DNA from 4 places in the Clostridium sp. DMHC 10 genome. Region 2 is predicted to be linked to each of the others. Evidence: riboswitches for the same ligand, from Rfam matches in the RefSeq annotation. Region 2 holds a riboswitch; each other region holds the start of a gene.
What was found. A riboswitch is a leader RNA that binds a small molecule or an ion and turns the genes downstream of it on or off. The one in region 2 is predicted to bind S-adenosylmethionine.
Positions count from the first base shown of each region.

Region 1: it holds a riboswitch for S-adenosylmethionine, as region 2 does, so the genes downstream of both, metA (homoserine O-succinyltransferase) here and metH (methionine synthase) in region 2, are expected to answer to the same signal.
Region 3: it holds a riboswitch for S-adenosylmethionine, as region 2 does, so the genes downstream of both, AGR56_RS19830 (PLP-dependent transferase) here and metH (methionine synthase) in region 2, are expected to answer to the same signal.
Region 4: it holds a riboswitch for S-adenosylmethionine, as region 2 does, so the genes downstream of both, AGR56_RS03410 (class I SAM-dependent methyltransferase) here and metH (methionine synthase) in region 2, are expected to answer to the same signal.

Region 1 is NZ_LGVB01000015.1:1,604,582-1,607,801, reverse strand. It holds partial or broken gene AGR56_RS09810 (DUF1848 domain-containing protein) at 1-419, shown strand, start outside; gene AGR56_RS09805 (aromatic acid exporter family protein) at 580-1,476, opposite strand; SAM riboswitch class I at 1,655-1,764, shown strand; gene metA (homoserine O-succinyltransferase) at 1,861-2,772, shown strand; gene AGR56_RS09795 (2-isopropylmalate synthase) at 2,934-3,220, shown strand, end outside.
Region 2 is NZ_LGVB01000015.1:1,939,677-1,942,896, forward strand. It holds partial or broken gene metH (methionine synthase) at 1-1,499, opposite strand, end outside; SAM riboswitch class I at 1,641-1,765, opposite strand; partial or broken gene AGR56_RS11440 (PrkA family serine protein kinase) at 1,930-3,220, shown strand, end outside.
Region 3 is NZ_LGVB01000016.1:145,468-148,687, forward strand. It holds gene AGR56_RS18035 (ABC transporter substrate-binding protein) at 1-1,318, opposite strand, end outside; SAM riboswitch class I at 1,736-1,837, shown strand; partial or broken gene AGR56_RS19830 (PLP-dependent transferase) at 1,981-2,437, shown strand; gene AGR56_RS18050 (hypothetical protein) at 2,639-2,905, opposite strand; gene AGR56_RS18055 (PTS system mannose/fructose/sorbose family transporter subunit IID) at 2,924-3,220, opposite strand, start outside.
Region 4 is NZ_LGVB01000015.1:295,052-298,271, forward strand. It holds gene AGR56_RS03400 (MutS family DNA mismatch repair protein) at 1-742, shown strand, start outside; gene AGR56_RS03405 (hypothetical protein) at 930-1,637, shown strand; SAM riboswitch class I at 1,809-2,009, shown strand; gene AGR56_RS03410 (class I SAM-dependent methyltransferase) at 2,135-2,659, shown strand; partial or broken gene AGR56_RS03415 (PTS glucose transporter subunit IIA) at 2,727-3,220, opposite strand, start outside.

The sequences.
Region 1 (3,220 bases), 340 kb from region 2:
AGGAAAGGAGAAAGTAATATGGAGATATGACCCCATATTACTAAATGACTTTTATACTAAAGAATACCATTATGAGCGGTTTGAAAAGTTTTGTAAGCAGCTTGCAGGATACACAGATAAGTGTGTTATAAGTTTTTTAGATTTATATAAAAAGACAGATAGATGTAAAAAAAGATGATACACAAAGGGAAGTATGCGGGTGTGTAAAAAGTGTAGATATTGAACAGTATAATACTTGCAAACATCATTGTCTATACTGCTATGCAAATTTTAATAATCAATTAGTCCAAGATAATTGGCTAAAGCATAATCCTAATTCACCTATGTTAGTAGGAAATTTAAGAGGTGATGAAAAAATAACTATTAGAAAAATGAAATCTATAAAAGAATTTACTCAACAGATGAGTTTGTTTAAATAGTTAATTTTATCTTTATTAAAAGCAGGTGCACTACTATTTACATAACAATTATTATGTAAATACAAATCAATGTTAACTAAAATATTAATTCAATAAAAATTTTAAAAGTAAGTACTTTAAAAAATCTCCACATAGCTTATTTATGTATGTGGAGATTTTTTTATATTTTCATAATAAATTCATCCTTGGTTATATTATTCTCAATCAAAGATTCCAATATATTTAATAATTCGCCTACATGATAATTATATACAATAAGTTCATCCGTATAGGTGCCTTCATGTGAGGGGACTTTTTTATTAAATATGGCTTCTATTTTTGCTGCATTGTCCTTATTTAAATTTTTACTATGTTTTAATGAATTTAATATATTTAAAGAGTAATAAGCTTTGTTAAATTGAGTTATCATACTTTTTATATTATCTATTTTTATTGCAGTTTCCTTAGAAAATCTTATTTCTTTGCTGTAGGTAGTTATATAGTTTTCTAATTTATTTAATTTGTCACTGTACTCTTTTAAATTTATTTCTTCATTATAAATAGTGTTTTTGCCGAATATTATAAATAGATGATCTATTACAGTATTACATTGATGTATTATTTTACCCACATATTTAGGAGGTATAAAAATATAATTTACTGCTAATGCAATGGTGATACCAAGCAGAGTATCTAAAAGCCTATTAAAGCTGTATGAAAAAGGATTTCTGCCATTTAAATTTGTCATTATAGCAGTAAAAACTATGCATGCAATACTTATGGATTTATTCCAATTTAATATATTACATATGTAGATGATAATTATAATACCTACACCGCATAATAATATATTTCCAGGTAAAACAAGCGAAAATAAAAGACCTATCATAGCACCTACGAAAGTTCCAAACATTCTGTTTCTTCCAGCAATATAGGAATCAGTAACGGAGGAACTCATTGATATTACAGCGGCTATAGCAGCATAAAATGGGTATTCCATCTTTAGTAATCTAGATACTAAAACACATAAAAATACAGATAGAGCAGTTTTTATATTTCTCATCCCAATAGGTTTCATTTAATCACCTCATAAAATTTAAAATACCTTAATATTATAGTATAGTTAAGCAAAATATTCAAAGTAGGGATATTAATTTACATAATACTTATTATGTAAATGCAATTTATTGTAAACTTAATTAAAAATATTGCAATTTAACAAACAAACAACTATAATATAAAAGTAATATGGTTAATTCTTATCTAGAATGGTGGAGGGACTGGCCCAATGAAACCTAACAACCGGCATTATCATTTCAATGTACGGTGTTAATTCCTGCAAAACTTATGTTTTGAAAGATAAGAAAAACAGTTTTGAGTATTTTTGATACTTATAATCCGTTTTTCTTGTTTGAAAACGGATTTTTTATGTTTTAATTTTATATATAGGACGGTGACATATATGCCAATAAAAATACCTGATAATCTTCCAGCAGCTCAAACTCTGGAAAATGAAAATATATTCTTTATGCATGAAAATAGGGCTTATCATCAAGATATACGACCACTTAATATTTTAATTTTAAATTTAATGCCTAAAAAGATTGTTACTGAAACTCAAATTTTAAGATTAATTGGTAATTCTCCGCTTCAGGTGAATCCAACATTTATTCATACAGAGACACATGCCTCACAAAATACATCTCAAGAGCACCTTTTAATGTTTTATAAAAAGTTTAGCGAAATCAAAAATGAAAAATTTGATGGAATGATAATAACTGGTGCACCAGTTGAAACAATGAAATTTGAAGATGTAGATTACTGGAAAGAACTTTGCGAAATATTTGAATGGACTAATACAAATGTAACATCTACAATTCATATATGTTGGGGTGCTCAAGCTGGGTTGTATTATCATTATGGAATAAAAAAATATGAACTTCCTGAAAAATTGTTTGGAGTATTTAATCATACTGTAACAAAGGAACATGTTAAACTTACAAGAGGTTTTGATGATAAATTTTACGCTCCTCATTCTAGACATACTACTGTTAAAAAAGAGGATATAGAGGAAAATCCAAATCTTCAAATTCTTGCGGAATCGAATGAAGCTGGTGTTTATATAGTTTCAAATAAAAAAGGGAAGCAAATATTTGTAATGGGGCATTCTGAGTATGATAAAAATACTTTAAATGATGAGTATGTAAGGGATTTAGATTTAGGTTTGGATATTAAACCACCTAAAAATTATTTTGAAGATGATGATCCGTCAAAAAAACCTCTTGTTACGTGGAGAGGGCATGCGAATTTACTTTTTTCAAATTGGCTTAACTATTATGTATACCAAGAAACTCCATATGAGATTAAAAAATAAAATAGCTATTGACATGTGTGACTATAAATATTATCATAAGTATATACAATTAGTTATCTTTTTAAATGGTAGCGGGATTATAACCTCGTCTCTGGTTTGAGATGAGGTTTTGTTTTATAGACGAATATGCAAAAGCTATATATGATGGAGGTAAAAGTATTATGAAGAAAATATTGATCATGGATACGACCTTGAGAGATGGTGAAAAAATTCCGGGTGCTAAGCTTAATATAAATGAGCAACTAAAGATTGCATATCAACTTCAAAAGATGAAAGTTGACATAATAGAAACGAGTTTTCCATCCTTATCGCATAATGATTTAGAAATTACTAAAGCTATAGCTCAAAAGGTTGGTACTAAAACTACAATTTCTGTTCCATCAAGAGCTATAAGACGTGATATTGACGAAGTATATAATTGCATAAAAAATTCTTATGATCCAATAAT
Region 2 (3,220 bases):
TAAGCTCTTTTGCAAATTTCTATTTTTCTTTCAAAGGTCTCGGCTTGACCATTTTCGTCAAACGCCATAACTACAACACCAGCGCCAAAGTTTTTAATTATTTTTGCTTCCTCTAAAAATCTTTTTTCTCCAACCTTAAGACTTATAGAGTTTACAATTGCTTTACCTTGAATTGATTTAAGACCAGTTTCCAAAACCTCAAAATTGGAGGAATCTATCATTACTGGAACCTTTGAAATTTCAGGGTCACTTGCAATGAGACGTAAAAATGTTTCCATCTCAACCGTAGCATCTAAAAGAGCATCATCAAAATTTACATCTATTATCTGAGCCCCATTTTCAACTTGATGTTTTGCTACAGATAAGGCTTCCTCATAATTCTTCTCCCTTATAAGCCTTGCAAATTTTGCTGAACCTGCTACATTTGTTCTTTCACCTACATTTACAAAGTTACTTTCCTTGTTTATTCTTACAGCTTCAAGACCGCAGTAAATTGTTTCTGGTTCTAATTTAGGAATTTTTCTTGGTTTTATGCCATCAACAGCATTACTTATGGCTTTAATGTGATTAGGGGTGGTACCACAGCAGCCTCCAACAATATTGATGTTTCCGTCTAGTGCAAGCCTTTTAACAAGAGAAGCTGTTTGTTCTGGAAGTTCTTCATATTCTCCAAGTGAATTTGGAAGCCCAGCATTTGGATAAAAAGATATATATTTATCTTGAGTATCAGAAAGTTGCTTTATAAAAGGTACGAGTTCTTTTGCACCAAAGGAACAGTTAAGGCCTATGGCAATCACATGCTCATTTTTCATGCTTTCTGCAAAAGCTTCAAGTGTTTGACCAGAAAGAATTCTTCCACTTTTATCCGCTACAGTTCCAGATATTATAATAGGAAGGACACGAGATTTTTTTTCAAATACGCTTTCGGCAGCCAATATAGCGGCTCTTGCATTTAAAGCATCGAATATAGTTTCTATAAGAAGTAAATCTACACCACCGTCTATAAGACCTTCAATTTGTTCGCTGTATGCTAAAACAAGATCATCAAAATTTACATTTCTAAAACCGGGATTTTCAACGTCTGGTGACATGGATAAGGTTCTGTTTGTAGGACCAATAGAACCAGCTGCAAAACGAGGTTTTCCTGGAGTTTTTTTAGTGAAGGCATCAACAGCTTCCTTTGCAAGTTTAGCTCCAGTAAAATTGATTTCGTATATTTTACCTTCCATGTTGTAATCACTTTGAGATATTCTGTTTCCATTGAAAGTATTGGTTTCAATGATGTCAGCCCCAGCTTCAAGGTATTTATTGTGAATAGCTTTTATTACCTCTGGATTTGTAAGATTTAAAATGTCGTTGTTGCCCTTTTGATTTATATGGCAGTGAAGAGATCCGCAAAAGTCATGTTCATTAAGGTTAAAGCCTTGAATACACGTTCCCATAGCACCATCAAGCACAAGAATTTTCTTGTTTAGTAAGTCTACTATATTTGAATTCATTTATTAGCCCCCTTTATATCAGTTCACAATACACAATTCACAGTGCGCGGTTTTGAATAATTTTTTTGTTTTGACAGAAAATCTTAAATCCTCACATAACAAAAACCCGAGAAAAATCTCGAGTAATTACTCTAAGGATTATTCTCATCTATCAGCCTATAAGTATAAAACTTACCTAGCTGCTGGAATTAGCACCATATACTACATGTATAAGTACTGGTTGCCGGGCTTCGAAGGGCCAGTCCCTCAGCCTCTCTTGATAAGATTGTAATTAAAATTTTACTTTATTATATTAGTTAAGATTGTAAATGTCAATAAAATTTTATTTTGTAAAGTTTATGAATATAAATATGAAAAAAAAAATATATATTTTGTATGAAGATTATATTTTATGGCTTGTAATTTTAAATTGCCATTAGGAGGTGCGTTTATGGATTTTAAAGAGATAATAAAGAATGATAGGGAAAACTCAAATAAGATTAAATTTGAAGGTACATTTCTTGAATATCTTGATATAGTTAAAAAAAAATCCCGATGTTTGTAAGCTTGCACATAAAAGGATATATGACATTATAAAGGAAAAAGGATTTGAAGTATTAAAACCAGAAGAAAATCCAAGGACAAGAAAAATATATGGGAACGAACCTATAAAGAAATACAACTTTTTTTAAAGATGACTTTTTTGGAATAGATAAAGTTATAATGAAACTTGTAAATTATTTCAATGCTTCCTCAATGAAAGGGGAAGAGGCAAGGCAGGTACTTTATCTTGTTGGACCTGTTGGAGCAGGAAAATCATCATTAGTTGAAGCTATAAAAAAAGCACTTGAAGCTTCGCAGCCTGTTTACAGTCTTAAAGGATGTCCTATGAGAGAAGAACCGCTGCATCTTATACCTAAGCATTTAAGGGGAGAATTTGAAAAAGAACTTGGTATAGAAATAGAAGGAGATTTGTGTCCTGTTTGTAAGTATAGACTTACACATGACTATAAGGGTGAATACGAAAAATTTCCAATTACAACCAGTGGCTTTTCAATAAGATCAAGAAAAGGTATTGGTGTAGTTCCACCAGTAGATCCTAACAATCAGGATACTTCAATTTTAACTGGTTCCATAGATATATCAAAAATGGATTTATATTCAGAGGACGATCCAAGGATATTCTCCTTAAATGGAGCTTTCAACGTTGGAAATAGGGGTATGGTAGAGTTTATAGAAGTATTTAAGAATGATGTTGAATATCTTCACACAATAATAACTGCTACTCAGGAAAAATCTATACCATCGCCAGGAAAAGGTGCAATGATATATTTTGATGGGCTTATTATAGCTCACTCAAATGAGGCAGAATGGAATAAGTTTAAATCTGATCATACAAATGAAGCTATACTTGATAGAATAGTAAAAATTGAAGTTCCGTATTGTCTTGAACTTAATGAAGAAATAAAAATTTATGAAAAGATACTTAAAAAGAGTAATTTTACAGCGCATATAGCTCCTCATACTTTGAGCACAGCAGCTATGTTTGCAATACTTTCAAGACTTAAGCCTTCCTCTAAAGTTGATATTATAACAAAGCTTAAAATATATAATGGTGAAGACATAGTAGAAAATGGAACAACTAAGAAGGTTGATATAAATGAACTTAGAGAAGAAGCTGGAATAATGGAAGGAATGAATGGAATATCTACAAGATTTATAGTAAAAGCAATAGATAATGC
Region 3 (3,220 bases), on a different contig from region 2:
TTACTTCACTATTCGATGTAAACAATGAGTTAAATGTATCAGGATCAATTCCCATTATATATCCACCAAATACTAAATCGAAATCTGTTTGAACCTTTCTCATCTTTTCACTTAACGCTGTAGAATCCATTCCTAAAAGTTCAACATCGATACCAACTGCCTTTAATTCCTGCTGCACTATAGCTGCTTGCTTTTGCTGCGCCACATTGTTGTTTGTGTAAGCAAGTTTTAACTTCAAACCCTTTACTCCTGCTTTTTGGAGAAGTTCTTTAGCCTTAGTCATATTATAGTCATATTTTTCAGTATCACTAGATTTATATTTACTTTCATTTGGTAAGAAGGTATATACAGGCTGTGCATATTTTTCTGAAACATAAGCTGCATCTATTATTTCTTTTCTATTTAATGCATACAGTATAGCTTTTCTCACATCTTTATTTTGAACTAGCTTAGAGCTTAAATTAAAGTCCATATATGCAACTCTACCCTCACCATATGGTATAACATCTAAATTTTTATTTGATTTTTGTATTTTACTTATATCTGCTGGTTGAACTACAAGTGCATTTAACTCACCTTTTTGGAGAGCAAGTTGTGCAGTATTAGCATCTTCAATTATTCTATATACAACATTTTTAATTTTAGGTTTTCCTAGGAAATAATTATCATTTGCCACAAGTTTCACATATTGCCCTGCCTTATATTCTGCTAACTTATATGGACCAGTACCAACTGGTTTAGCATTCTTAGAGCTTTTTTCTATATTTGCTTCCCCATCATAAATATGTTTAGGCATTATAAATATATCTCCAAGAAGTTCCATTGCTGCTGAACTTACTGTAGGCAATGTAAATTTAACAGTATAATTATCAACTTTTTCAACTTTAACTGGCTTACCATCAAATATTAACTGGCTATATGCCCAGCCCCCATTTGACTCTTTAAGCATTTGATCATATGTAAATACAACATCATCTGCTGTAAATGGCTTTCCATCACTCCACTTTACATTTTTTCTAAGCTTTGCAGTATAACTTAAGTGATCAGCAGAAGGAGTCATGCTTTCAGCTAAAAAATATTGAACTTTATCAGCATTATACATATATAATGGTGAATACAATGCTTTTATTTCTGTAAGTCCATATCTATCGCTTGTAGTAATTACGTTAACTGAATTTCCTGGGTCTCCATCAATACCATAAGTAAAAGTATCAGGTTTTGCTTGTGATGTGCTATTGTTACTTGTTCCGCATCCGCTTAATACTGTTGTTGCAATAAGTAATGCTGAAACAATAGCAGTAATTCTTTTTAGTTTCATTTGTGTTCCCCCTCTTGTAAAAATTCTATCTATTTAATTAAATATTATTTTTCATATTTATTTAATATGAATTGATATAAAAAAAATTTATTTCATACAATTCTAATATGATTAATAATTTATTTACGAGTTAAATTATAACATGTTTTCATCTCATGTCAATTAATTAATTGTTTTTAAATGTTTTTTATAAATATCACTGTATCTTTTGATAAAATTTAAATATTCATTTAATCTTATTTTCCTAGTAATCAAATATGAAATATCAGTTTAGCTCATGGATAAATTATAACATTGTTTCTAATTATGTCAATACAATTTTCAACAAAAAGTTTATTTAATTTACTAGTATTGACATAACTAATTTTAAATTATATAATAGCTTCAACAAATTGTGTTTGAAAATTTAATAATAATTTCTTATCAAGAGTGATGGAGGGACTGGCCCAATGAAATCCAGCAGCATCCTTAATTTTAGGAATGTGCTAAATCCTGCAGTATTATCCTGAAAGATGAGATAAATTTATAAAACTGCTGTTTGCCTTTTTAGATGAAAAGCAGTTTTTAAATTAAGCTAAAAATTGGAGGATATTTTATGGAATTAGATTGCAGAAACTTTTGAGACAAAAGCAGTTCATGGAAGCAGTAATTTTGAAAACCGAACAAATCCTCTTATGAAGATAACAGATATAAGAAAAGTCTCAAAAATAACCAAAAAAAATGATATTTTACTTATAGTAGATAACACATTTATGACACCATATTATCAAAAGCCCCTCAATCTTGGTGCCGATGTTGTCCTTCACAGCGGAACAAAATTTCTTGGTGGACACAATGATACTTTAGCAGGCTTCAGGTTTTGGTTCTATGATATCCTTTTATATAGACAGTAAAGCTACAGTTGAAAAAATACTAGAAAAGGTAAAAATAATTATTTTTGCAGAAAGCCTTGGAGGCGTAGAAAGTCTAATAACTTATCCTGACACACAGGCACATGCTGACGTTCCTCATGAAGTCAAACAGAAACTTGGAGTAACAGACAAACTTTTAAGACTTTCAGTAGGAATTGAAAATGTAAATGATTTGATAAAAGATTTAAGCAATGCTTTATCTGGCTAAAGCAACTATCAGCAGGATTTTCTGACATCTATTTTTCCGGTAAATGCTTTCCTTATTTTATTATATATTTTTGTGATTGCAATTTAATTTACTTTTTAGCAAAAGCTGCCACACTAATTTTTTAGTGTGACAGCCCCTTTACTTTAAGCAGTCATAATTATTCTTTAATCTTATAATATATTAACCTTACTTATTTGTTAATCAACTCCAAAATATGATTAACATTTTTTTGCCATTCCTTATTGCCAAATTAATTATAAGGCATGCTATAACAGAAATTACAGCAATTAAAATGCCAAAAATTCCAAAAGCAAATTTGATTCCAGAATGTGATAATCCATAGTAAGCTATTACAACACCTATACTAGATAAACCCATAACATTTATAGACCATTTAGATAATTTTTTTAATAGTTTACTTTGCATCTCAGCTTCATAAATCATTTGTTTTTTCTTTTCATCTATCATACTAATTCCCCATGTCAATTAATAAGTTAATCCTGGATTAAAGAATCCTACAAGTACTCCAAGAAAAGCTATTATCAAAAATATTAGCATTACTATTGTAGGAGATATTTTCTTCTTTGACATAAGCCACCATGCAAGGATTACAGCGCCTGCTGAAAGAATTTTAGGGAAAACACCATCAAGAGTCTTTTGTAAATCTATAATTACTCCACCACGAGAATTGTACATTTTCAAAGATGTATTAATATTTACCCAAGTAGCAGCAACTGCACCAATTACTATAGTTCCAACCATTATTACAGATTCACGTACGGC
Region 4 (3,220 bases), 1.6 Mb from region 2:
ATATGGAAAATACATAAGAGAGTGGCTTGATGTAATAGGAGAGTTTGAGAGTTTATCTAGTCTTTCTGCTGTGTTTCATTTAAATTCAAAGCTTACATTCCCAGAATTCTCAAAGGAACAGCTAGTGTTTTCTGGAGAAGAAATTGGGCATCCATTAATCGATGAAAAAACTAGGATATATAATGATGTTGATATGACAGATAGTATTTTTATAATTACTGGTTCAAATATGTCTGGAAAAACTACTTTTTTAAGAACAGTTGGAATTAATCTTGTTCTTGCATATGCAGGAGCACCAGTATGTGGCAAAAAGCTTACTTGCTCTGTTGTTGATATATATACCTCTATGAGAATAACTGATGATTTAAACAGGGGAATGTCTACTTTTTATGTTGAACTTATTAGAATGAAAAAGATGATAGAAAATATAAAAACAAAGCATCCAATGATTTTCTTAATAGATGAGATATTCCGTGGTACTAATTCGAATGACAGGATAGTAGGGGCAAAAAGTGTTCTTAAAAGTCTCAATGAAAAATGGGTATTTGGACTTATTTCTACTCATGACTTTGAATTATGCAATCTTGAGTATGATGATAAAAACAGAATTAAAAATTACCATTTCTCAGAAAGCTATGAGGGAAATAAAATAAAGTTTGATTATAAACTTAAAAAAGGACGTTCAGATACCACTAATGCTAAATATCTTATGAAAATGATTGGAATAGATATTATAGAGTAACATTATCATTTTCAGATATAATAAAATTTGCAAAAATCAATAGTGTTTTGAAAGATTAAAAATTTAGATCTATCTTTTAATGGTAGGTCTTTTTTTATGGAAATTAATTATAAAAAGCATTATGTAAAGAAAATTCTAGTATACATATAAGGTGATATTATATAAATTATTTATCTAGGAGGATTTTATGTATAAAGAAAGAATATCAGTATTCAAAGTTCTTTCAAATGTTATTTCTATCGGAGCAGGTAATATAGCGAAGTTTGTTTTGGCTATGCTTATACCATCCTTAGTATTTTTCATTATATGCCTTTTTTCGGGATTAATAACTGGCAGTGTAACTATACTATCTGGATTTTCTATAGGTGAAGTTTTACTTTGCATAATTGTATATTTGGTAATGATTTTTGCAATTTGTATACCGCTTAGTGTGGGAACTTATTATATAGCAAGAAATTATCAAGATACACATGAGATTGTATTTTCAGATATACTTGTTTGTTTTAAGAAGAATATGGTATTAAAATCAATAGGATTAAGCTTACTTATGACAATAATACTGATTGTAGGTTATATATTGCTTGTAATTCCAGGTGTAATACTTACTTATATGTTTATATTTGCATTTATCGTTATGATTGATAATCCTAAACTTGGAATTTTAGAAGTTATTAGCTTAAGTGCAAAGCTTTCTAAAGGATATAAGCTTAAAATTTTTGGATACAATATACTTTTAGGGATTATACCTGCACTTGTATATGTTTTGCTTAGAGGGAGTATAGTGGGAATTTTAATATATTTTATAATTTGTTTAGTTATATCAGCTTTCAATTTATTAGGTTTAGGCTTCTTTTATATGGATAGTTTAGACTGGTTACAAAATCAGGTGAAGTAATATTTTGAAACACCATTACGTTACTTGGAACATATAGTTATACAGTATGTATTTTATTTAAATCACTTCTTCAATATTATTATTTCTTTTAAATATAGAGCAGTGCCAATCCTTGACATTGAGTATATTTAGCTATATAATTTAACTAAACATATAAGAATACTATAAATTATCTTATCAAGAGTGGTGGAGGGACTGGCCCTGTGAAACCCGACAACCGGCATTAAAGAGAAATTATTGTGAAACTTAAATTATACATTATAAAAGGATGGAATTGGTAGAGATTTTTATGATGTATAAGTTAATAGTTGAATTAGTTTCACTATTGTATGCACGGTGTTAATTCCTGCAAAGTAATTTGGAAGATAAGAAAATGGTGATAAAAGTCTGTTATAAAAGCTGTTTTCTTTTAAAAGGAAAATGGCTTTTATTTTTGGAGAGGTGAATAATTTGAACGGAAAAGATAGGATAGATATTGTAAAAAACAAAAATTAATTTTGAAAAAGGATATAGAAGGAGAAAAAATTTTAGATATTGGCGGCGGCGGTGAAGGTGTAATTGGCGGTTTATATGGAAAAAGAGTAACAGCCATAGATAAAAGGCAAGATGAACTTGATGCTGCAGCAGAAGGACCGGTGAAAATGATTATGGATGCTTCAGATCTAAAATTTGAGGATAAATGTTTTGATGTGGCAACATCATTTTTTACAATGATGTTTATTGATAAAGATGAACATAAAAAGGTATTTAATGAAATATACAGAGTGATAAAAAGCGGTTCGAGTTTTGTATTGTGGGATGCGGTTATTCCAAAGGAGGATGATGGTAAAAAGGATATATTTATCATAGAACTTGAGATAGATACACCTAATGGTCTAATTGAGACATCATATGGTGTGATGAAAAAAAATAATGAGCAGGATTTAAAGTATTTTAAAAGACTAGGAAAAAAAGCTGGTTTTAAAATTGAAAGTGAAGAACAGTATGATAAGATATTCAAAATCGTATTTAAAAAACCATAGTAAAAAAATTAAGGAAGCCTAAATAAAAGATTTTAACACCTATATTGTCGTTAAAATCTTTTATAAATTATTTTATAAATACAGCATTTGTGTCTTTACAATTTACATTTTGTTTATTATATGTAAAAATTTCTCTCTTTTAAATCTAAAAATATTATAGGAACAACTAAAGATTTTACTTTATCTTTTATTGAGGCTATATCAACGCTTAATATAAGATCTCCGGCCTTAACTCTATCTTCACTTGAGACGTGAGCGGTGAAACCTTCACCTTTTAAGTTAACTGTATCAAGTCCAAAATGAATTAATACTTCTATACCATCACTATTTTTAATTGTAATTGCGTGTTTAGTTGGAAAGATGCTTGTCACTATACCATCGAAAGGAGAAAATACATTTCCATCTGAAGGTATTATTGCAAAACCATCACCCATCATGCGTTGAGAGAAGACGTCATCATCTACAGTATCTAAACTTATTATTTCACCAGATACTGGTACTAAAAAATTTGGTGATTTTTTCATTTTTTTTGTTTGTTATTATATTTTTTAATTTGCTGAA